One region of the Cellulomonas endometrii genome, then DNA from elsewhere that is predicted to be linked to it. Evidence: predicted binding sites of a transcription regulator. Region 1 holds the regulator's gene; each other region holds the start of a gene.
The links. Region 1 encodes Rex, which represses fermentation and respiration genes when NADH is low (regulators of the CRP and FNR family bind a similar motif). Its sites were predicted from a motif close to CTTGTGAANNNNTTCACAAG; they were not measured.
Positions count from the first base shown of each region.

Region 1 (6,499 bases):
AGCGTCTGCGGGTCGAAGCGGGACTCGAACGAGTCGAGCCGCAGCGAGAAGGGGTCGAGCGACGAGGCGCTGAACCCGGAGCCCGACTCGAACGTGTCGTAGTCGCTCTGGGTGTTCGCGAACGCGCGGCCCTCGACGACGATCGCCTGCCCGCGGTAGTGCAGCAGCTGGCCGGTGGCCACGGAGACGAGCAGCCCGACCAGCGCGAGGTGGAACACCAGGTTGCCGGTCTCCCGCAGGTAGCCCCGCTCGGCCGCGACGCTCCACGTGCCGCCACCCTCGTCGCGGACGTCGACGCGGAACCGGCGCCACCAGCGCGGGCCGCCCAGCGCGACGGCGGCGCGCTCGGCCACCTGCTCGGGCGCGCCGCCGAGCTCCGCGGACGCCTGCGCGGGGAACCGGTCGAAACGGCGCGGCGCGCGCGGCGGCCGGCCCCGCACCGCCCGCAGGTGGGTGCGGCTGCGCGGCAGGATGCAGCCCACCAGCGAGACGAACAGCAGCAGGTAGATCGCGGAGAACCAGACCGACGAGTAGACGCCGAAGAACCCGAGCCCGTCGAGCACGGGCCCGAGGTCGGGGTGGTCGGCCAGGTAGGTCGCGACGTCCTCCGGGGTCTGCGACCGCTGCGGGAAGATCGTGCCCGGCACGGCGGCGACCGCGAGCAGCATGAGCAGCAGCAGCGCCACGCGCATCGAGGTGAGCTGGCGCCAGCCCCACCGGAGCCAGCCGACGACGCCGAGGGCGGGCAGCTGCGGGGCGTCGCCGGAGCCCTCGGGCCGGCCCGGGCCTCCGGGCGCGCCGGACCCGCCGCCCGGCGCCGCGGTGCGGCCGGTGCTGAAGGCGTCCTCGAGGCCCTCGGGCGTGTAGCCGCGGGGCGAGGGCTCGGTGTCACGTGACATGTCAGACCGCCGGGACGAAGGGCTGGGCGCCGGTGAGCAGGCCCTGGAGCCAGCCCGCCCACGCGGACCACAGCCCGGTGACGAGCGCGATCCCGAGCAGGATGAGGAGGGCGCCGCCGACGCGCATCACGGCGAGACGGTGCCGGGCGAGCCAGTCGAGGGCCCGGCGGCTGCGCTGCAGGCCGAGGGCGACGAGGAAGAACGGCAGCCCGAGCCCGGCGCAGAACGCCAGCGCGAGCAGGGCGCCGCGGCCGGCCGACCCGCCGTCGAGCGAGAGCAGGAGGATCGCCGCGAGCGTCGGGCCGATGCAGGGCGTCCAGCCGATGCCGAACGTCACGCCCAGCACCGGCGCGCCCCACAGGCCGGCCCGCGGGGCGAGCAGGTTCCGCCGGTCCTGCTGCAGGAACGGCACCAGGCCCAGGAACGCCAGGCCCATGACGATCACGCCCACACCGAGCACGCGGGACACCGGGTCCTGCCAGCGCAGCAGGAACGACCCCAGCGTGCCGGCCAGGGAGCCGTACGCGAGGAACACGGCGGTGAACCCCGCCACGAACAGCAGCACCCCGAGCACCAGCCGGCCGCGGGACGGCTCCGGCGCGGTCGCGGTCGCCCCGAGGGACGGCTGCGCGGGGAGGTTCGCGGCGAGGTCGATCGACCCGCCCGACGCGGCCGGGACCCGCGCCGCCCGGGTGCCGGCGGCCGGGGACGCGGACGCCGCGGACATCCCGCCCAGGTAGCCGACGTAGGCGGGGACGAGCGGCAGCACGCAGGGCGAGGCGAACGACACCAGTCCCGCGAGCACCGCCACCGGCACGGCCGCGAGCAGCGACCCGGAGGTGGCGGCCTGCGCGAACGAGTCCCCGACGTCGGCGAGCATCACGCAGCGCCCTCGCCCTCGGCGAGCACCTCGTCGACGAGCGCGCGGAGCGTGGAGCCCTCGGCGAGCCCGACGATCCGCGCGGCGACCTTGCCGTCGCGGTCGAGCACCACGGTGGTCGGCGTGGCCTGGATCGGCACGACGCCCTGCAGCGCGGCGACCGCCTGCTTGTCCCGGTCGTCGATGCTCGGGTACGGGACGTCGAAGGTGCGCTGGAACGACTCGGCCGCGCCGGCGTCGTCGACCCCGTTGATGCCGAGGAGGTGCACGCCGGCGTCCGCGTACTCGTTCGCGATGTCCACCAGGTCGGGCGCCTCCTCCCGGCAGGGCGGGCAGGCGGCGTACCAGGTGTTGAGCACGACCACGTCACCGCGCCAGTCCGCGACGTCGACGGCCTGGCCGGCGAAGTCGGTCCCCGCCACCTCGACGGGGCCCTGCCGGTCGTCGGCGGCCCACTGCGTGAACGAGCCGTCCCCGGAGACGTAGCCCTGGTCCGCCACGTCGGCGTCGCCGGAGCCGCCGCCCGTGCCGTCGTCGCCGGAGCAGCCCGCGAGCGCCAGCACCGCCCCGAGCGCCACCGCGGCGGCCCCGGCGCGACGGCTCCGGACGGCGCGCACGGTCACGCCCCCGCCACGGCGGACGCGCCGGGCAGCAGGTCGGCGGCGGGCTCGGTGTAGGAGATCCGCACCAGGCGGTCGTCCTCGAAGACCAGGCTGGTCAGCGAGGCGAGCGAGCACTGCCGGCGGCGCGGGTCGTGCCACAGCCGCCGGTTCTCCAGCGCGAGCCGGGTCACCCAGATCGGCAGCTGGTGGCTGACCAGCACGGCCTCGTGCCCGCGGGCGGCCTCGCGCGCGCGGTCGACGACGGCCAGCACCCGCGCGACCTGCGTGCGGTACGGCTCCCCCCAGGACGGGCGGAACGGGTTGACGAGCAGCGGCCAGTGCCGCGGGTGGCGCAGCGACCCGTCGCCGACGCCGAACGTCAGGCCCTGGAACTGGTTCTCGGCCTCGAGCAGGCCCTCGTCGGTCTGCACCGGCAGGCCCAGCGCCGCCGCGATCGGGGCGGCGGTCTCCTGCGCCCGCTGCAGCGGCGAGGCGAACAGCGCGGTGACGTCCCGGCGGGGGCCGCCGAGCTCGCCCGCGAGGTGGGCGGCGACCCGCTCGGCCATCTGCTGCCCGCGCTCGGAGAGGTGGTAGCCGGGGAGCCGGCCGTAGAGCACGCCGGTGGGGTTGTGCACCTCGCCGTGCCGCATGAGGTGGAGGGTGGTGGCGACCATGGGGTCAGTCTCGCAAACCAGACTGGGTGGTCGCGCCGTCGTCCCCAGCCGGGCCTAGGACTGCGCGGCCTCCGCGTCGGCGAGCGCCTGCGCGCAGTCGGCCTGGAAGGCGGCGCCGACCGCGGCCATCGCGTCGCCCAGGGCCTGCATCTGCTGCGGGGACAGCACGTCGACCAGGTGCCGGCGCACGGACTCGACGTGCGAGGGCGCGGCGGCGACCAGCCGCTGCCAGCCCGCCTCCGTCATGGTGCAGTTCACACCGCGGGCGTCCTCGAGGCACGGCGCGCGCTCGACGAGCCCGGCGGCCTCCATGCGGCGCACGGTGTGCGTGAGGCGGCTGCGGGAGTGGGCGAGCTCACCCGCGAGCTCGGACATCCGCAGCGTCCGGCCGGGGGCCTCGGACAGGCGCACCAGCACCTCGTACTCGCCCAGCGACAGGCCGGAGTCCTGCTCCAGCTCGTGCGCGAGCACGTCGAGCAGCCGGGCCGTCCCGTCGCGGTACGCGCGCCAGGCCCGCTGCTCGTCCGCCGAGAGCCAGCGGACCTCCTCGGTCGTCGTGGCGACCATCGCCGTCCTCCCCTCAGGCGCAGGTGCGATCTCGTCCGCCGATGGTCCCACCTCTTGCGCTCCGCCTCGCACTGTAGTAGAAATCTCAACTATCAGCAGTTGATGCTTCAACCATCTAGCAGGAGGCACCATGTCGACCACGACGCTCCCCACCGCCCTGACCGCCGGCACCTGGACGATCGACCCCTCCCACACCGAGGCGTCCTTCACGGTCCGCCACGCGGGCATCTCCAAGGTCCGCGGCACCGTCGCGGTGACCTCCGGCACCATCACCGTCGCCGACGACCTGGCGCTGTCCGGCGTGACCGCCGCCCTGGACCCGTCGACCATCAGCACCGGCGACGCGGGCCGCGACGGCCACCTGAAGTCGGCCGACTTCTTCGACCTGGAGAAGTTCGGCGAGTGGACCTTCGCCTCGACCGCCGTCCGCGCGGACGGCGAGGACTACGTCGTCACCGGTGACCTCACCATCAACGGCGTCACCAAGTCCGTCGACCTGGCCACCGAGTTCGGCGGCTCGGCCACCGACCCGTTCGGCAACCAGCGCGCCGGCTTCTCCGCCTCCACGACGATCTCCCGCAAGGACTTCGGCATCACGTGGAACGCGGCCCTCGAGACCGGCGGCGTCCTGGTCTCCGACAAGGTCGTCGTCTCGCTCGAGATCTCGGCCATCAAGCAGGCCTGAGCCTGCCGCGCCCCCGGCACCGGGGGCGCCCCCGACGAGGGCCCGATCGCGCACCCCCTGCCGCGATCGGGCCCTCCTCGCGTCCGGGGCCGGCAATCCACCCCCCGCCCCCCCGCGAGGTCGTCAGGACGGCACGAGGTCGTCAGTCCTGCGGGACGACCTCGTGCGGATGTGACGACCTCGGCGGCCGGGGGGTCCAGTCGGCCGGGGGGTCCAGTCGGCCGGGCGGTTCAGTCGGCCGGGCGGTCCAGTCGGCCGGGCGGTCCGGGTCAGTCGACCGCGGCGACGGGCTCCGGCGCGAGCTCCGGCTCCGGCTCCCGCGACGGCTCCGGTGCCGGCTGGGCGGAGCGTCGGCGGGCGTGGAAGCCGAGGATCTGCAGCTCGGAGCCCAGGTCGACCTCGCGGACGTCCACGCCGTCCGGGACCCGGACGGTGCGGGGCGCGAAGTTGAGGATGCCCGTCACGCCGGCCGCGACCAGCCGGTCGGTGGTGCCCTGCGCGGCGGACGCGGGGGTGGCGACGATCGCGATGCTCGCCCCGACCTCCTCCACGACCTCCTCCAGGCGGTCGACGTGCTCCACGACGTGACCGGCGACGGTCGTGCCGACCAGCGAGGGGTCGGCGTCGAACAGGCCGACCAGCACGAACCCGCGGTCCGCGAACCCGGAGTACGTCGCCAGCGCGTGCCCGAGGTTGCCGATGCCGACGATGACGAGCTGCCGCTCCTCGGCCATGCCGAGCGCCTGGGCGATCTGCTTGCGCAGGTGGTCGACCTCGTAGCCGACGCCGCGCCGGCCGCCCGCACCCAGGTAGGACAGGTCCTTGCGGAGCTGCGCCGGCGACGCGCCGACGAGGTCCGCGAGCTGGTCGGAGGACGTCGTGGTCACGCCCTCGGAGGCGAGCCCGCCGAGGGAGCGCAGGTATCCCGGCAGGCGGGCGACGGTGGTCGGCGGCAGGGCTCGCACGAGGAACAGACTAGGCCGTCGGTCCCGCGGCGAGGGCGTCCCGCACGCGGGCGGCGTCGATCTGCCAGTAGCCGACCCGCGCGCCGTCGACCTCCACGACCGGGACGAGCTCGCCGTAGGCGTCCGCGAGGGTGCGCCCGTCGGGCGTGCGGCCGCCCGCGTCGACGTCGACCTCGGCCCACGAGTCGCCCGTCGCGGCGCACACGTCGGCGACCACGGCACGCGCGTCGGCGCACAGGTGGCAGCCCGCGCGGCCGTACAGGACGACGCGCGGCGGGCGGTCGGCGGGGGCGGGGGCGTCGCTGGTGGTCGGCACGGCACGAGCCTAGGCATCTGGCTACAGTGGCCGGGTGCCCGAGCCCACCGAGCCCGTGACCGGCGCCGCCGTGCAGCCGGGCCGGGTGGCCGCCTTCTTCGACGTGGACAACACCATCATCCGAGGGGCGAGCTCGTTCCACCTCGCCGTGGGGCTCTACCGGCGGGCCTTCTTCCAGCGGGGCGACATCCTGCGGTTCGCGGTGCACCAGTTCCGGTACCTCGCGTTCGGCGAGAACCGCGAGCAGATCGACGAGGTCCGCCAGCGGGCGCTGGAGATCATGCACGGGCGGTCGGTCGCCGAGGTCGTGGCCATCGCGGAGGACATCTACGACGAGGTCCTGTCGCTGCGCATCTTCCCGGGCACGCAGCGGCTGCTCGACCAGCACCTGCGCGCGGGCCACGAGGTGTGGCTGGTGACGGCGACCCCGGTCGAGATCGCGGAGATCATCGCGCGCCGGCTCGGCGCGACCGGAGCGGTGGGCACCGTCGCGGAGCACAAGGACGGGTTCTACACCGGACGCCTGGTCGGGGACCTGCTGCACGGGAAGGCGAAGGCCGAGGCGGTCCGCGTCGTCGCGGAGCGCGAGGGCATCGACCTGTCGCGGTCGTTCGCGTACGGCGACTCCACGAACGACGTCCCGATCCTGTCCGAGGTCGGGTTCCCGTGCGCGATCAACCCCGACGGCCGGCTCCGGAAGCACGCCGCCGAGGTGGGGTGGCCCGTGCGCGAGTTCCGCGGGCGCCGCAACGCCACCCGGCGGGGCGTCGACGCGGCGACCATCGCGGGGTCCGCCTGGGTGGTCGGGCTGGTGTTCCGCACCGCCCGGCGCGCGATCCGGTCCCGCTGGGGCGGGCAGTGACGGGGACGCCTCGGACCGACACGGTCGCGGCGGTCGTCCGGCGCGCGCG
Region 1 covers NZ_CATKPC010000007.1:48,777-55,275, reverse strand. Annotated here, with positions in the region: gene resB (cytochrome c biogenesis protein ResB) at 1-899, opposite strand, end outside; gene QNH85_RS09585 (cytochrome c biogenesis CcdA family protein) at 901-1,779, opposite strand; gene QNH85_RS09580 (TlpA family protein disulfide reductase) at 1,779-2,396, opposite strand; gene QNH85_RS09575 (histidine phosphatase family protein) at 2,399-3,055, opposite strand; gene QNH85_RS09570 (MarR family winged helix-turn-helix transcriptional regulator) at 3,110-3,622, opposite strand; gene QNH85_RS09565 (YceI family protein) at 3,753-4,307, shown strand; gene QNH85_RS09560 (redox-sensing transcriptional repressor Rex) at 4,577-5,272, opposite strand; gene QNH85_RS09555 (glutaredoxin family protein) at 5,283-5,588, opposite strand; gene QNH85_RS09550 (HAD family hydrolase) at 5,623-6,450, shown strand; gene QNH85_RS09545 (GNAT family N-acetyltransferase) at 6,447-6,499, shown strand, end outside.

Region 2 (6,499 bases), on a different contig from region 1:
GCGTCGTGCCGTCCGCCGAGCAGGTGGACCTCGCGATGCTGCTCGGTGCCGGGTGGCCCGCGCACCTCGGCGGGATCTGCCCGTACCTGGACCGGGCGGGGTGGTCGGAGCGGGTGCTCGGGCGGCGGCTGCTCGCCCCGGGCGTCGCGGACGCCCTCAGAACACCGTGAGGCCGCGGTCCCGGAACTGCTGGCGGACCCGGGCGACCAGCTCCGGCGACGGCGGCTGGGTGTCCTCGAGCTCGTAGGTCATCCCGAGGCTGGCCCACTTGTCGCGCCCCATCTGGTGGAACGGCAGCACCTCGACCCGGCTGACCGTGCCGAGCGTCGCCACGTAGTCGGCGACCGCGTCGACGTTCTCCGGGGCGTCCGTCAGGCCCGGGACCAGCACGAACCGGACCCAGATCTCGGTGCCGCTCGCGGCGACGCGCCGGCCGAAGTCGAGCGTCGGCTGCAGCTCCCGCCCGGTGGCCCGCTTGTACGTCTCCGGGATGCCGGACTTGACGTCCAGCAGCACCAGGTCGATGTCGGCGAGCATCGCGTCCGTGCAGTGCGCCCCGAGGTAGCCCGAGGTGTCGATCGCCGTGTGGACGCCGAGCTCCTTCGCGCCCCGCAGGACGCGGGCGACGAACGCCGGCTGCATCAGGGGCTCGCCGCCGGAGATCGTCAGGCCGCCGCCGGTCACGCCGAACACGCCGCGGTACCGGGCGACGCGCTTGAGCAGCTCCTCGGCGAGCACCGGCTCGCCGCGGCGCATCTCCATCGTGTCGGGGTTGTGGCAGTACAGGCAGCGCAGCGGGCAGCCCGACAGGAACGTCGTCAGGCGCGTCCCGGGGCCGTCGACCGCCGTGACGAGCTCCCACGAGTGCAGCGACCCGAGCTCGCCGGCGCGCATCTGCGCGAACTTCTCGCTCCGCTCGGCGTCGCTCGTCTCCAGGCCCGCCGTGCCGGCCGACGACCGGTGGTGGGAGCCGCCGACGACCGGCAGGCCGAGCTCGATGACCGGGGCGCCGACCTCCGCGGGGACGGTCTGCGTGGCGACGGTCTGCGTGCCGGTCATCTCGGGCTCCTCCCGGGTGCTGCTGGGGTGCTGCGGGGTGGTGCTGGGGTGGTGCGGGTGGCGGGTGCCCGCCGGGGCTGCTCCCCCGGCGGGCACCCGCGCCGGGGTCAGAGCCCGCCGTGGAACGTCCGGGACAGCACGTCGAGCTGCTGCTCGCGCGTCAGCCGGACGAAGTTCACCGCGTAGCCGGAGACCCGGATGGTGAGCTGCGGGTACTTCTCGGGGTGCTCCATGGCGTCCTCGAGGGTGTCCCGGTTGAGCACGTTGACGTTCAGGTGGTACCCGGAGGACACGTTGTACGCGTCCATGAGGCCCACCAGGTTCGTCACCTGCTCCTCCTTGGTGCGGCCGAGGCCCGAGGGCACGACCGTCGAGGTGAGCGAGATGCCGTCCATCGCCTCGGAGTACGGCAGCTTCGCCACGGACATCGCCGAGGCGAGCATCCCGTGCGAGTCGCGGCCGTTCATCGGGTTGGCACCGGGGGCGAACGGCTCGCCGGCGCGGCGGCCGTCGGGGGTGTTGCCGGTGGCCTTGCCGTAGACGACGTTCGACGTGATGGTCAGCACCGACTGGGTGTGCAGCGCGTCGCGGTACGTCTTGTGCTGGCGGATCTTCGCCATGAACGACTTGACGATCTCCACGGCGATGTCGTCCGCGCGGTCGTCGTCGTTGCCGTAGGCCGGGAAGTCGCCCTCGATGACGTAGTCCGTCACCAGGCCGTCCTCGTCCCGCACCGGGCGGACCGTCGCGTACTTGATGGCCGACAGGGAGTCCGCCACGACCGACAGGCCGGCGATGCCGCAGGCCATCGTGCGCAGGATGGTGCGGTCGTGCAGCGCCATCTCGAGCCGCTCGTACGCGTACTTGTCGTGCATGTAGTGCACGCAGTTCAGGGCGTCGACGTAGGTCTCGGCCAGCCAGTCGAGCAGCTTGTCGTACTTCGCCGCCACGTCCTCGTAGTCCAGGACGTCGCCCTCGACGGGAGCGCTCACCGGCGCGACCTGCTTGCCGGTGATCTCGTCGCGGCCGCCGTTGATCGCGTACAGCAGGGCCTTGGCGATGTTCACGCGGGCGCCGAAGAACTGCATCTGCTTGCCGACCCGCATCGGGGACACGCAGCACGCGATGGCCGCGTCGTCGCCCCACGAGGTGCGGATGAGGTCGTCCGACTCGTACTGGATCGCCGAGGTGTCGATCGAGACCTGGGCGCAGAACTTCTTGAAGCCCTCCGGCAGGCGGTTGCTCCACAGCACCGTGAGGTTCGGCTCCGGGGCCGGGCCGATGTTGTACAGCGTCTGCAGGAACCGGAACGAGGACTTGGTGACCAGCGGCCGGCCGTCCTCACCGATGCCACCGATGGACTCGGTGACCCAGGTCGGGTCGCCGGAGAACAGCGCGTCGTACTCGGGGGTGCGCAGGAACCGGACGATGCGCAGCTTGATGACGAAGTCGTCGATCAGCTCCTGCGCGAACTCCTCGGTGATGGCGCCCGACGCCAGGTCGCGCTGCAGGTACACGTCGAGGAACGTCGAGGTGCGGCCGAGCGACATCGCCGCGCCGTTCTGCTCCTTCACCGCGCCCAGGTAGGCGAAGTACAGCCACTGGATCGCCTCGCGGGCGGTCGTCGCGGGCTTGGAGATGTCGTAGCCGTAGGAGGCGGCCATCTGCTTGAGCTCGTTGAGCGCGCGGATCTGCTCCGCGTTCTCCTCGCGGTCGCGGATGACGTCCTCGACGGAGGCCTCCATGTCGAGCTCGTGGCGCTCCAGGCGCTTGGCCTCGATCAGGGCGTCCACCCCGTACAGGGCCACGCGGCGGTAGTCGCCGATGATGCGGCCGCGGCCGTACGCGTCCGGCAGACCGGTGATGAGGTGCGAGGAGCGGGCGGCGCGGACGTTCGGCGGGTACACGTCGAAGACGCCGTCGTTGTGCGTCTTGCGGTAGGTGCTGAAGATCTTCGCGACGGCGGGGTCGACCTCGTAGCCGTAGGTCTCGAGGCTCTTCTCGACCATGCGCCAGCCGCCGTTGGGGATCATGGCGCGCTTGAGCGGGGCGTCGGTCTGCAGGCCGACGATGAGCTCCTGGCCCTGGTCGATGTAGCCGGCGGGGTGGGAGACGATCGTCGACGGGGTGTGGTTGTCGATGTCGTAGACGCCCTTGGCGCGCTCGGCGGGGAACATCTCGCTGAGCTTCGCCCAGACACCGGTGGTGCGCTCCGTCGGGCCGGCCAGGAAGTCGGCCTCGCCGGTGTAGGGCGTGTAGTTGCGCTGGATGAAGTCGCGGACGTCGATCCCGTCACACCAGGGTCCGGTGACGAATCCGTCCCAGGCACCCACGGTGGCGTCGGTGCCGGTCTGAGGTACTGCGGTGGTGGACATCTGGGGGTCTCCCTCGCTGAGTGCGTCGTACTAGTGACGCTATTCACGAGGTCATGGGATGTCTTGGGACCTACGGCCCGGGGACGCGCTGACCGGCGCGAACACCGACGTGATGCCCCTCACGTCGGCGCTCCTGGCGGCGAGGACCCCGCTCAGGCGTCGGCGCCGAGGGCCGCAAGCACGTCCCGCGCGACGTCCGGGGCCGTGAGGCGCAGTGCGGTCAGCAGCTCGTCGCGCGAGGCGTGCGCGAGGAAGCGGCGCGGGACGCCGAACGCCTGCACCGGCGTGCCGATCCCCGCGTCCCGGGCCCGCAGGGCCACCGCCGAGCCGATCCCGCCCTCGCGGACGCCGTCCTCCAGCGTGACGACGTGGTCGTGCTCCCCCGCCAGCTTCACCAGCGCCGCGGGCACCGGCAGCACCCACCGGGGGTCCACCACGGTGACGCGCAGCCCGTGCGCGGCGAGCAGCTCCCCGAGGGCCAGCGCGGTGCGCGCCATCGCGCCGACGCCGCAGACGAGCACGGAGCGCGCGCCCGCACCGGCGCCGTGGCGCGCGAGGACGTCGACGCCGTCCACCTCGTCCACGGCCGGCAGCGGCTCGGTCAGCGCGCCCTTCGGGTACCGCACCACCGTCGGCGCGTCGTCGACGTCCACCGCCGTCCGCAGGGCCGAGCGCAGCGTGGCCTCGTCGCGGGGTGCCGCCAGGCGCAGGCCCGGGACGACGCCCAGGACGGCGAGGTCCCACATCCCGTTGTGGCTGGCGCCGTCGTCCCCGGTCAGCCCGGCGCGGTCGAGCACGAACGTCACGCCGGCGCGGTGCAGGGCCACGTCCATCAGCACCTGGTCGAAGGCGCGGTTGAGGAAGGTCGCGTACACCGCCACCACCGGGTGCAGACCCGCGAACGCCATGCCCGCGGCCGTCGTGACGGCGTGCTGCTCCGCGATGCCGACGTCGAACGTCCGGTCGGGGAACTCCTCGGCGAACGGCGCCAGCCCCACCGGCGCGAGCATGGCCGCGGTCAGCGCGACCACGTCCGGGCGGCGACGCCCGATCCGCACGATCTCGTCCGCGAACACCCCGGTCCAGCCGAACCGGGACGGCGCGACCGGCAGGCCCGTCTCCGGGTGGATCTGCCCGACGGCGTGGAACCGGTCGGCGACGTCCTGCTCGGCGGGGCTGTACCCGCGGCCCTTCTCGGTGATGACGTGCACGATGACCGGCCCGCCGAACGCCCGCGCGCGCTGCAGGGCGAACTCCACGTCCGCGATGTCGTGGCCGTCGACCGGTCCGATGTACTTCAGCCCGAGGTCCTCGAACATGCCCTGGGGCGCGACGACGTCCTTGATGCCCTTCTTCAGGCCGTGCAGCGCGTCGTAGGCGAACCTCCCCGGCGGGCCCGAGCGCTGCAGGGTCCGCTTGCCCCAGGACAGGACGGTCTCGTAGCCGCGCGTCGTGCGCAGGGCGTCCAGGTGCAGCGCGAGCCCGCCGATCGTCGGCGCGTACGACCGGCCGTTGTCGTTGACCACCACGACGAGGTTGCGCTGCGTGCCGTCGGCGATGTTGTTCAGCGCCTCCCACGACATGCCGCCCGTCAGCGCGCCGTCCCCGATCACCGCGACCACGTGGCGGTCGGTGCGGCCGCCCAGCGCGTTGGCGTGCGCGATGCCGTCCGCCCAGCTCAGGGCCGTCGACGCGTGCGAGTTCTCCACCACGTCGTGCGGCGACTCGCTGCGGCTCGGGTACCCGGACAGGCCGTCGCGGCGGCGGAGGCGGCTGAAGTCGCGGCGCCCCGTCAGCAGCTTGTGCACGTACGCCTGGTGCCCGGTGTCGAACACCAGCGTGTCCCGGGGGGAGTCGAACACGCGGTGCAGCGCGAGCGTGAGCTCCACGACGCCGAGGTTCGGCCCCAGGTGGCCGCCCGTGCGGGAGACCTGGTCGACGAGGAACGTCCGGATCTCCGCGGCGAGCGCGCGGACCTGGGGCGCGGACAGCGCGCGCACGTCCGCCGGCGAGCCGATCCGCTGCAGCAGCCCCATCGATCCCACCGCCCGTCACCGTCGCCCGCGCGGCCCGCGGACGAGGTCCCCCACGATACGCGGCGACCCGCGCGCCGCTCAGCCGCGCACGTGCACCGCGACGTCGGCGTCCGTCGTCACCGAGGCGGCGCCGTCCGCGCCGACCCGCACCGCGAGCGGCTGCCCCGCCAGGCGCAGGCCGGCCACCGCGACCGCGCCGAAGGGAGCCGGCGCGGGCGGGTCGACGTCCAGCCGCCCGCCCGGGACGTCGGGGCGCAGCCCGAGGGCGGCACCGAGCACCGACACCGCGGCGGCGGCGGACCACGCCTGCGGGCGGCACGCCGCCGGATAGGGCACCGCCCGGGGCACCGTGCCTCGCGCGTCGCCGCCGTACAGCTCCGGCAGCCGGTCGTCGAAGTCCTGCGCCGCGGCGAGCAGCCCCTCCGCGAGCGCCGCCGCCTCGCGGGCGTGCCCCGCACGGGCCAGTCCCTGCACGACGATGGCCGTGTCGTGCGGCCACACCGCCCCGCCGTGGTAGCGCAGCGCCCAGTAGCCCGCCGACCCGGTGGCCATCGTGCGCAGCCCGTAGCCCGAGTCCATGTCCGGCCCCGTGAGCCGCGCGGCGACGACGGCCTCCTCGTCGGCGGAGAGGATGCCCGTGCCCAGCAGGTGGCCGACGTTGCTGGTCAGGGTGTCGACCACCCGCTTGTCGGCGTCGAGGGCGATGCCGGGGTACGGGCCGTGCTCGTCCGAGGTCCAGAAGGCGGACCGGAACCGCTCCGCCAGGGCGGCCGCCCAGGCCCGCCACCGGTCGCCGCCGGGGCGGCCGAACGCGTCGAGCAGGGCGGCCCCCGCGAGCGCCGCCTCGTGCGCGTAGCCCTGGACCTCCGCGAGCGCGATCGGCCCGGTGGCCAGCTCGCCGGTGCGCCACTGCACGGAGTCGCCGGAGTCCTTCCACCCCTGGTTGGCGAGCCCGGTGCCGGACTCGTCGACGTACTCGAGGAACCCGTCCCCGTCGGAGTCGCCGTGGTCGGACATCCACGCGAGCGC
Region 2 covers NZ_CATKPC010000001.1:24,432-30,930, reverse strand. Annotated here, with positions in the region: gene QNH85_RS00120 (3-hydroxyacyl-CoA dehydrogenase NAD-binding domain-containing protein) at 1-170, shown strand, start outside; gene pflA (pyruvate formate-lyase-activating protein) at 157-1,059, opposite strand; gene pflB (formate C-acetyltransferase) at 1,167-3,434, opposite strand; gene dxs (1-deoxy-D-xylulose-5-phosphate synthase) at 3,587-5,470, opposite strand; gene QNH85_RS00100 (glycogen debranching N-terminal domain-containing protein) at 5,549-6,499, opposite strand, start outside.
Region 2: pflB (formate C-acetyltransferase) is a predicted target of Rex. The motif match lies at 3,465-3,484, and genes of this name have one in related genera.

Region 3 (6,499 bases), on a different contig from region 1:
TCCTCCACCTGCTCCGCGAGGCGGTCGAGGGCGTCCGCGGTCGTCGCGTCGACCTGGCCGGACGCCGAGTCGAGCGCGGCCCGGGCGGAATCCAGGCTGGAGCGCGCCGAGTCGAGCTGCTCCTGCGCGGCGGCCGAGCCGTCCGCCTGCGCCTGGTCCAGCGCGGCGGTGGCGTCGTCCATCGCGGTGGACGCCTGACCGAGCGCGTCCTCGGTCGCGGCGCGCGCGTCCGCGTCGAGGCCCGACAGCCGGGCGGTCACGTCGTCGACGGTCGCGCGGGCGGACTCGACGCGCTCCCGGGCGGAGTCGGCGAGCTCGCGGACCTGGTCGGCGGCGTCACGGGCGGACTCGACCGCGGACTGGGCCTGGCCGGCCGCCTGGTCGATCTCGGAGCACGCACCGAGCAGGGCGGTCGCGCCGAGCAGCAGCGGGACGGCGAGCAGGGCGCGGGCGGAGCGGGTGGCGCGGCGGGTGGTCATGGGGCCTCCTCGTCGGGGAGGGGCCAGTGTGCCAGGCGGACCTGGGCGCGCCCCGGACGCGCCGAGGCACCGTGCGGGCGCAGAGGAGCGCCCCGCCCGCGGGATCCGCGGACGGGGCGCTCGGCGAGCAGCCGACCCTAGGGGGTCAGGAGGACGCGACCGTGGCGTCGTCCTCGACCGGGGCCCCCGCCCCGGCGGGCGCGACGTCCGCGCCCTGCTGCTGCTCGCGGCGGCCCCGCACCTCAGCGACGGAGGTGCCGTAGTAGGCCGCGGTCATGATGTCCTTCATGTCGGCGCGCATCGGCATCCGGGGGTTGGCCGGTGCGCACTGGTCCTCGTACGCGCCCATGGCGACCTCGTCGAGCCGGGACAGGAAGTCCTGCTCGTCGACGCCCTGCGCCTGGAAGGACGCGGGGATGCCGACCTTCGCCCGGAGCGCCTCGATCGCCAGCGCGTAGGACTCGACGCCCTGCTCCGGGGTCTCGGCGGGCAGGCCCAGCATCTGGGCGATCTGCTGGAACCGCTCCGGGGCGACGTAGTGCTCGTACTTCGGCCAGCTGGTGAGCTTGGTCGGGATCTGGCCGTTGTACCGGATGACGTGCGGCAGCAGCGTGGCGTTCGTCCGGCCGTGGACCAGGTGGAACGTCGAGCCGATGACGTGCGCCATCGCGTGCACGATCCCGAGGAAGGCGTTGCCGAACGCCATGCCCGCGATGGTGCCGGCGTTGTGCATCTTCTCGCGGGCGTCCTTGGTGGCCGGGTCGGCCGGGTCGCCGTTCACCGACTGCGCCAGGTTGTCGAAGATGAGGCGGATGGCCTGCAGCGCCATGCCGTCGGTGAAGTCGTTGGCGTACACCGCGACGAACGCCTCGGTGGCGTGGGTCAGGGCGTCGAAGCCGGAGTCGGCGGCCAGCGAGCGCGGCATCTTGGACGTGAGGACCGGGTCGATGATCGCGACGGTCGGCGTCAGGGCGTAGTCGGCCAGCGGGTACTTCTTGCCGGCGTCGGGGTCCGAGATGACGGCGAACGGGGTGACCTCGGCGCCGGTGCCCGACGTGGTCGGGATGCAGACCAGCTTGGCGAGCTCGCCCAGCGTCGGGAACTTGAACGCGCGCTTGCGGACGTCGAAGAACTTCTGCTTGAGGTCCGAGAACACGATCTCGGGGTGCTCGTACAGCAGCCACATGACCTTCGCGGCGTCCATCGGCGAGCCGCCGCCCAGCGCGATGATCGTGTCGGGGCGGAAGTGGCGCATCTGCGCGGCGCCGGCCTGGACCGTCTTGACGGACGGCTCGGGCTCGACCTGGTCGATGATCTGGACCGACACCTTGTTGGCGCGGCGGTTCAGGACGTCGAGCACACGGTCCACGAAGCCCAGCGTGGTCATGGTGCCGTCGGTGACGATGGTGACGCGCTCGACGTCGGCCATGTCGGACAGGTACCGGATGGCGTTCGGCTCGAAGTACGTCTTGGCGGGGACCTTGAACCACTGCAAGTTGTTGTTCCTCCGGCCCACGCGCTTGACGTTCACGAGGTTGATCGCCGACACGTTGTTCGACACCGAGTTGTGGCCGTACGAGCCGCAGCCCAGGGTGAGCGACGGGATGAAGGCGTTGTAGATGTCGCCGATGCCGCCGAGCGACGAGGGGGCGTTCGCGATGACGCGGATCGCCTTGACGCGGGAGCCGTACTCCTCGGTCAGGGCCTCGTCCTGGGTGTGGATCGCGGCGGAGTGGCCGAGGCCGTCGAACTCCACCATCTGCTCGGCGAGCTGGATGCCCTGCTCCGTCGAGCCGGCGCGCAGCACCGCGAGGACGGGGCACAGCTTCTCGCGGGTCAGCGGCTCCTGGGGGCCGACGCCGGAGACCTCGGCCAGGATGATCGAGGTGTCCGCGGGGACGGTGAAGCCGGCCTGCTCGGCGATCCACTGCGGCGACTTGCCGACGACCGTCGGGTTCAGCTTCGCGTCGGCGCAGTTCTTGCCCTTGGCCTCGACGCCGAAGATGAACTTCTCCAGCAGCGCCTTCTCCTTCTTGGACGCCTTGTAGGCGTGCAGCACGGCGAACTCGGCGAGCGCGGCGTCGTAGATCGCGTCGTCCAGGATGACGGCCTGCTCGGACGCGCAGATCATGCCGTTGTCGAACGACTTGGACAGCACCACGTCGTTGACGGCCCGCTTCAGCTTCGCGGTCTTCTCGATGTAGGCCGGGACGTTGCCCGCCCCGACGCCGAGGGCCGGCTTGCCGCAGGAGTACGCGGCGCGGACCATCGCGTTGCCGCCGGTCGCGAGGATCGTCGAGACGCCGGGGTGGTTCATCAGCAGGCCGGTCGCCTCCATCGAGGGGGCCTCGACCCACTGGATGCAGTGCTCCGGGGCGCCCGCGGCGACCGCGGCGTCCCGCACGACCTTCGCCGCGGCGACGGACGACTTCTGCGCGTTCGGGTGGAACGCGAAGATGATCGGGTTGCGGGTCTTCAGCGCGATGAGCGACTTGAAGATGGCGGTGGAGGTCGGGTTGGTCACCGGGGTCATGGCGCAGATGACGCCGACCGGCTCGGCGATCTCGGTGATGCCGTTGATCTCGTCGCGGCTGATGACGCCGACCGTCTTGAGGCTCGCCATCGAGTTGGTGACGTGCTCGCAGGCGAAGATGTTCTTGACGGCCTTGTCCTCGAAGACGCCTCGGCCGGTCTCCTCGACGGCCAGCTCGGCGAGGTGCCCGTGCTGGTCGAGCGCGGCGACGGCGGCCTTCTTGACCAGGCGGTCGACGTCCTCCTGCGTGAAGTGGGCGTACTCGGCCAGCGCCTTGGTGGCGCCGTCGACCAGCTGGTCGATCGCGGCGGCGGTGTCGGTGCTCGTCGTGATGGTCACGGGATTCTCCCGATGGTGGTCCGGGTGGGGGTCGGAGGACTCCATCGGCCTCACGTGGAACACGCTATCGAGAAACTTTTCACAAAGTCTGGGACCGGAGTCCCGGGGACGTAGGTCCTCGGGCGGCGGGCCCCTCCCGGCCGCCCCGCGACGCGCGAAGGCCCGCCGCCCCCGGGGGTGCGACGGGCCTCCGCCGGGGCCTGCGGCGTCAGTCGTGCGGCATCGGCGGCGGCGTGAGCACCGTCGGGTGGTCCGGCACCGTCGCGGTCAGCAGCGTGCCGTCGGCGCGGCGGTTGCCCTCGATGTCGCGGACGGTCGGCGTGCCGATCAGCCGCGGGGCGGGGCTGAGCGCGACGACGACCGGGTCGCCCGCGGTGACCTTCACGTGCTCGCCGCGCACGACGACGTCCGCCGCGTCGCCGTCCTCGACCGTGAGCCGGAGCTCGGTGTGCCGGACGTCGACGCGCACGCGGGTGCCGCGCAGCGTCAGGCGGAACGTCAGCCCGTCCCAGACCTCGGGCAGGCGCGGGTCCAGGGACACGACGCCCTCGTGGTCGCGCAGGCCGCCGAACCCGCACGCCAGCGCGCTCCACACGCCGCCGGCCGACGCGACGTGCACGCCGTCGGAGGTGTTGTGGTGCAGGTCAGCGAGGTCCACGTACAGCGCGGAGGTGAAGTACCGCAGCGCGAGCTCCTGGTACCCGACCTCGGACGCGACGATGGACTGGACGACCGCCGACAGCGTGGAGTCGCCGGTGGTCAGCGGGTCGTAGTAGTCGAAGTCGGCCAGCTTCTCCTCGAGGGTGAACTGGTCGCCCTGCAGGAACAGCGCCAGCACGACGTCCGCCTGCTTGAGCACCTGGAACCGGTAGATCACCAGCGGGTGGTAGTAGAGCAGCAGCGGCCGCTTCGCCGGGTCGGTGTTCGCCAGGTCCCACAGCTCCTTCTCCAGGAACTGCGCGTCCTGCGGGTGGATGCCCAGGCGCTCGTCGAACGGGATGTGCATCCGCTCGGCGGCGTGCGCCCACTCGTCCAGCTCGTCCTGCGTGAGGTGCAGGCGGGCGACCATCGCCCCGTGCGCGGCGGGGTCCTCGTGCGCGAGCCGGTCCACGGCCTCGACGGCGCCGCGCAGGTTCGCGCGGGCCATCACGTTGGTGAACAGGTTGTCGTTCACCACGGTCGTGTACTCGTCCGGGCCCGTGACGCCGTGGATGTGGAACGAGGAGTCGCCGTTGCTGCCGCGCCAGAACCCGAGGTCGGCCCACATGCGGGCGGTCTCGACGAGGATGTCGATCGCCTCCCGCGCGAGGAACCCGTCGTCGCCGGTGGCGGCCACGTACTGCCGCACGGCGTGGGCGATGTCCGCGTCGATGTGGTACTGCGCGGTGCCGGCGGCGTAGTAGGCCGAGGCCTCTTCGCCGTTGATCGTGCGCCAGGGGAACAGCGCGCCGTTCTGGTTCAGCTCGGCGGCCCGGCGGCGGGCGGCGTCGAGCATCGTGTAGCGGAACCGCAGGGCGTTGCGGGCCGCGCGCGGCGACGTGTACGTGAGGAACGGCAGGACGTAGATCTCGGTGTCCCAGAAGTAGTGCCCGCTGTAGCCGGACCCCGTCAGGCCCTTCGCCGCGATGCCGCTGCCCTCGGAGCGGGCCGTGGCCTGGGCGATCTGGAACAGGTTCCACCGGATGGCCTGCTGCAGCTCGGGCTGGCCGTGCACCTCGACGTCGCTGCGCGCCCAGAAGTCGTCCAGCCACGCGCGCTGGTCGGCCAGCTGCTGCTCGACGCCCGTCTTCTGCACGCGGTCCAGGGTGCGGCGGCACCGGTCCGCGAGCTCGCGCGCGGGCACGCCGCGGGACGAGTGGTACGCCACGACCTTGGTGATCCGGATGGTCTGGCCGCGCTTCGCGTCGACCCGGTACACGTGCTTGGCGAGGTCGTCCTCGACGAGCGTGCGCTCCTCGTAGGCGTTCTCCGTCTCGATGCTGTGGTCGGCGGCCACCGACAGGGTCATCCCCGACGCGGCCGTGCGGTAGGACAGCACGTACCGGCCGTCCGCGCCCCAGTGGGAGCGGGGCTCCAGGACGCGGTTCGTCAGCTGCTCGGACTTGCGCGGGTCGAAGCCCTCGCCCATCGCGGCGGCCCGCACGTGGTACTCGTCCTGGCCGTCCTGCCGGTTGAGGATCTGGCTGCTCACGACCACCGGGGCGTCGGCGTCGAGCATCGTGACCTCGTACGTCATGACCGCGAGGTGCCGTTCGGTGAACGACACCATGCGCTTCGAGCGCACCTGCGCCCGCTTGCCCGACGGCGTCTGCCACACCAGGTCGCGGTAGAGCACGCCGTCGCGGAAGTCGAGGCCGCGCTCGTACTCGTGCAGGTCCGCGACGGTCAGCAGCAGCGGCTCGTCGTCGACGTACAGCCGCATGATCTTGGCGTCGGGGACGTTGACGATCGTCTGGCCCACCCGCGCGAAGCCGTAGGCCTCCTCGGCGTGCCGGATCGGCCAGGTCTCGTGGAACCCGTTGATGAACGTGCCGTGGCTGTGGCTGTCCCGGCCCTCCTCGACGTTGCCGCGCATGCCGAGGTAGCCGTTGCCGACCGCGAACAGCGTCTCGGTGCGGCCGAGGTCCGAGGCGTCGTGCCGCGTCTCGCGCAGCTTCCACGGGTCCCGCGGGAACCGGTGCCGGTCCAGGGGGTCGGGGGTGAACAGGGAGGTCGGGTTCACGGCTCGGTGCTCTCGGTGTCGGTGCGGTCGGGGGTGCTGCGCAGGAGCTCGGCGAGGTCGTCCACGACCAGGTCGGCGCCCTGCTCCAGGAGGACGTCGGCGCCGGCGCCCCGGTCGACGCCGACCACGAGGCCGAAGTCCCCGGCGCGGCCGGACGCGACGCCGGACTCGGCGTCCTCGACCACGACGGCGCGCTCGCGCGGCACGCCCAGCTGCTCGGCGGCGTACAGGTAGGTGTCCGGCCGCGGCTTGCCGGCCAGGCCGCGCTCGGCGGCGACGAGCCCGTCCACGACCAGGGGGAAGCGGTCCGTCAGGCCCGCGGCGGCGAGCACCGGGACGGCGTTGCGGCTGCTGGAGACGACGGCGACGCGGCGCCCCTCGGCGATCAGCGCGTCGACCAGCCGCACCGAGCCGGGGTACGGCTCG
Region 3 covers NZ_CATKPC010000028.1:8,064-14,562, reverse strand. Annotated here, with positions in the region: gene QNH85_RS19085 (hypothetical protein) at 1-479, opposite strand, end outside; gene adhE (bifunctional acetaldehyde-CoA/alcohol dehydrogenase) at 625-3,351, opposite strand; gene QNH85_RS19075 (glycoside hydrolase family 65 protein) at 3,560-6,073, opposite strand; gene QNH85_RS19070 (HAD family hydrolase) at 6,070-6,499, opposite strand, start outside.
Region 3: adhE (bifunctional acetaldehyde-CoA/alcohol dehydrogenase) is a predicted target of Rex. The motif match lies at 3,418-3,437, and genes of this name have one in related genera.